2 regions of the Pseudoalteromonas sp. CO348 genome follow, and region 2 is predicted to be linked to the other one. Evidence: predicted binding sites of a transcription regulator. Region 2 holds the regulator's gene; the other holds the start of a gene.

The links. The regulator MetJ, encoded in region 2, represses methionine synthesis genes. The targets are predictions, from matches to a motif close to TAGACGTCTAGACGTCTA.
Positions count from the first base shown of each region.
Region 1: EXT48_RS02255 (methylenetetrahydrofolate reductase) is a predicted target of MetJ. The motif match lies at 1,020-1,037, and genes of this name have one in related genera.

Region 1 is NZ_SGPI01000009.1:51,350-53,559, forward strand. Features, by position in the region: gene EXT48_RS02255 (methylenetetrahydrofolate reductase) at 17-973, opposite strand; gene EXT48_RS02260 (pitrilysin family protein) at 1,244-2,210, shown strand, end outside.
Region 2 is NZ_SGPI01000030.1:41,486-43,695, forward strand. Features, by position in the region: gene metB (cystathionine gamma-synthase) at 1-553, opposite strand, end outside; gene metJ (met regulon transcriptional regulator MetJ) at 898-1,218, shown strand; gene EXT48_RS15200 (malic enzyme-like NAD(P)-binding protein) at 1,300-2,210, opposite strand, start outside.

The DNA of each region.
Region 1 (2,210 bases), on a different contig from region 2:
CAGGCCCTAGACTGCATTAAGCAATTTGCTTTTCCGCAAGGCATAATTCCATGGTCGCCTTCAACAGTCGATAAAGGTTTATCGACGCGTCAATTTCTTCTTTTCGGTTTGTTAAGCTCTCAATATTTAAGCCAAGAGAAATATCTAGGTGTGAGCAGCTTTTTAAGATTTGATCTAGATTCTCTCTACAAATACGAATTGACTCACTTAGTGTGTTTTCTGAATCTAACATGCGCCATTTGGTTGCTTCTGGTACTGAGATCCCCAGCCACTCCATAAACTGCAAGGTTTTTTCTCCACCACATGGAGTAAAGGTAAGAATAATGCGTTTTGGTGTTTGCCCTTGCTGTTTACAGGTGCGAGCATAGCTCGTGATAAGATCTATGGTTGCTTGAGCGTCATACACTGCTTGGGAAACAAAAAATTGGCAGCCTTGCTCTGTTTTATCAATTAATCTTTCGTGTTCATTACGCTTACTGGCGTGGCGCTCTGCAATCGTTACACCACCTAAGAAAAAGTTATCTTGATGATGCTTCAGTACATCATAGGCTTCAGAAAGCGGTAACTTAATATCGCCTTGTGAAGATGGACTGCCCACTAATACGAGATTGTTTAGCCCATATTGCTGTTTGGTGCTGCTTAACCAATCGCCAAAAGCTTCACTGTCGCGCTGTGCCACACTTTTATACGTAATTACATCAAGGTGCGACAATTCGCGGATCAACTGACTATATTCACACGGATCAACGGTGTGCTTAAAAGGAAATGGGCGTGGTACTTGAGTACGACTGCTTTCATCTTGAATGTCATAGATGATCACGCCGTCGTATTCAATCTCATGTAAACGGCCCAAAAGTTTAGCGGCAATTGATTTTAGCTGCTCTGGGTCGGTGCCAATCTTAGGTGGTGTGGTACCAATTAAATATACCCCTTGGTTAGGGTCAATGATTTTCTCTTGAAGCGTTAAAGCCATAATCCTCATTCCACAAAAGCATTTCTGTATCTCTTTACTAATATAGCAGCCATTTAGACGTCTAGATAGATTTTTTTAATGAAAGAATTTCAATAATTATGAATTTATCTCAAGCGCTCAAACCAAAATTTCATATTTGTTTACACATTAGGGTGGTAAATCACCTTGGAAATTAGCGAATTAGTATGACTTTGGGGCATAATCAGGAGGTTTGCTAACGTAAGTGAACACGACTTACTTAGAATAAAAAATATGATTAGGACCAAATTCATGAAATTCAAATTACTAGCAACCAGCTTTGCCGTAAGCTTAGCGCTTAGTGGCTGCGCAGCGACGAATTCAGACCAAGCTCAACAGTCAGCTGTAAGTACTCAAGCTGCCCAATCCAATAAAGTATTCGCCCAAGATTATGTTTTGGAAGAGCTAGAAAATGGCCTTCGCGTCATGGTAGTTAAAACTAACTATCCTGATGTGGTATCGCTACAAATTCCGGTTTCTGTTGGTTCGCGTAATGAAGTTGAAGCGGGTAAAACCGGCTTTGCTCACTTCTTTGAGCATATGATGTTCAAAGGCTCAGAAAAGTATCCACAAGACGTTTATTCGGACATTTTGAAAAATTCAGGTGTTGATAATCGCGCTTACACCACCAATGATTACACGAACTACCACCTAAATTTCTCAAAGCAGCATTTAGATAAAGTATTAGAAATTGAAGCGGATATCTTTCAAAACCTAACTTACAGTGAAGAGCAGTTTCGTACTGAGGCACTAACTGTTAAAGGTGAGTACCTTAAAAATAATGCTAGCCCAGTTCGAAAACTGCTTTCTGCGGTAAGAAAAGAAGCATTTGACAAGCATACCTATAAACACACGACAATGGGCTTTTTTGAAGACATCGAAGCAATGCCAGATCAGATGGCCTATGGTAAAACCTTCTTTGAGCGTTTTTATAAGCCTGAGTATGTATCACTTGTGATCGTAGGTGATGTAGATCCTAAAGAAACTATGGCTATGGTGAAGAAGCATTGGGGTAATTGGAAAAAGGGTGACTACCAAGCCGATATTCCTGTTGAGCCAAAGCAAGACAAAGCGCGTTACGTTCACGAAAAATATGATGGCTTACCGGGTCACTGGTTGCTAGTTTCGTATAAAGGCGCTGCATGGGAGCCGAAGAAAAAAGACCGAGCGGCACTTGATCTGATCTCGCAGCTTTATTTCTCTGAAAACTCAGCGCTGT
Region 2 (2,210 bases):
TGGGATTTTGTAGTGCCGGAGACAAGAAGGTATTGTCGGCGGCGACCAAAGCCCCCACAGCGTGTGCTGCATTTACGACAGCTTCTATATCCGTTAGCCTTAATATTGGGTTACTTGGTGTTTCAATCCAAACTAATTTAGGTTTGATCTGCTGCAGCTGTGCAAGACTTTCTGATTGTGTGAGATCCAAGACGGCTAATTTGAGCAATCCACGCTTAGCAAGCGATGTAAACAAGCGATAGCTACCACCATAACAGTCATGTGGAATAACCAGCGTATCGTCATGGTTAAGTAGCTGAGTTACTAGGTGAACGGCAGCCATGCCAGTCGCGGTAATAATGCCACGAGCACCACCTTCAAGTTCGGTAAGTGCCTGTGCAAGCACATCACGATTAAAGTTACCACTGCGGCCATAATCGTAGTCGCGTTTGGTATCAAAATCGGCAAAAGAATAGGTGGTAGAAAGGTAAAGCGGTGGCACTACTGCCCCATGTGCTTTATCAGCTTCTATACCATGACGTACTGCAACCGTCGATTTGTTAACTTGACTCATAAGGTCACCTAGATAGTTGGATGTTTAGACGTCTAAAAGGTTAGAGCAACATAAACTAGAAGTCAAAACATTTATACTGCTAAATGGCTAAATAACTAGTATTTGACTATCTTTTTTAAACCGATAAAATTTCGCCACTCTAGGCGTTGCTAATACGACTGAGTTATTGAAAACTATGGCAGAGATTCTTCTATCTCGCTATGGCGGATTAGTTTATTCATCTATTTGAGTTTGGGATTTATCTTTAATTCGTAAGGTTATCCCTATATTCATGCGGTTGGTGAATAATGTAGACCAGAACCCAGTCATATTGGCATTGATGTAACTGAGGCAAGTACACAATTATGGCAAAATGGAACGGTGAGTATATTCACCCATATGCAGAACACGGTAAGAAAGCAGAGCAAGTAAAAAAGATCACGGTGAGCATACCTCTGAATGTACTCAAAGTGCTAACTGATGAGCGTACACGTCGCCAAGTGAATAACTTACGTCATGCCACGAACAGTGAGCTTTTATGTGAGGCGTTTCTACATGCCTTCACAGGTCAGCCACTGCCGAGCGATGAAGACTTGAGAAAAGATAACCCAGAGCGTATTCCGTTAGAGGTAAGACAAATAATGGAAGAGCGCGGTTTGGAGATCCCAGAAATAAACGAAGAGTGATAACTACTCTTTCTCTGTGGACATACAGACACAAAAAAAGCCTCAATCGAGGCTTTTTTCATTTGGATAATACCAATGGTACTATTCCATATATCCAGCTGGCATATCGATTTGTGCCACACCTGATTCAATTGCAGCTACCGCTACCGCTTTTGCGATACGAGGTAACAAACGCGGATCCATTGGTTTTGGAATAATGTACTCAGGACCAAACTCAAGACTATCCACATCAGCCGCTTTTAACACTTCAGCAGGCACAGGCTCTTTCGCAATCGTTCTAATTGCTTCAACCGCTGCAATCTTCATCTCGTCATTGATAGCGGTTGCACGTACATCAAGCGCACCACGGAAGATAAACGGGAAACACAGCACGTTATTTACTTGGTTTGGATAATCTGAGCGACCTGTCGCCATGATCAAATCATTACGTGCACCGTGTGCAACCTCAGGGCTGATCTCTGGATCTGGGTTAGAACAAGCAAATACCACTGGCTTGTCAGCCATTAGCTTTAGATCCTCAGCAGAAAGTAAGTCTGGGCCAGAAACACCAACAAATACGTCCGCATCTGCAATCACGTCTTGTAACGTACGCTTATCCGTGTTGTTTGCAAACAGCTCTTTGTATTCATTTAGGTCATCACGACGAGTATGGATCACGCCTTTTCTGTCCAGCATATAGATGTGCTCACGTTGAGCACCGCATTTGATCAGTAATTCCATACAAGCAATAGCGGCTGCACCCGCGCCAAGACACACAATAATCGCATCATGAATATCTTTACCCTGGATTTCCAACGCATTCAGCATACCCGCAGCGGTTACAATTGCAGTGCCGTGCTGATCATCATGGAATACAGGAACGTCACAGCGTTCAATTAGCGCGCGCTCAATTTCAAAACACTCTGGCGCTTTAATATCTTCAAGGTTAATGCCACCAAATGTGTCTGCGATATTTGCCACAGTATTAATGAAGTCTTCGGTGGTGTTGTGCT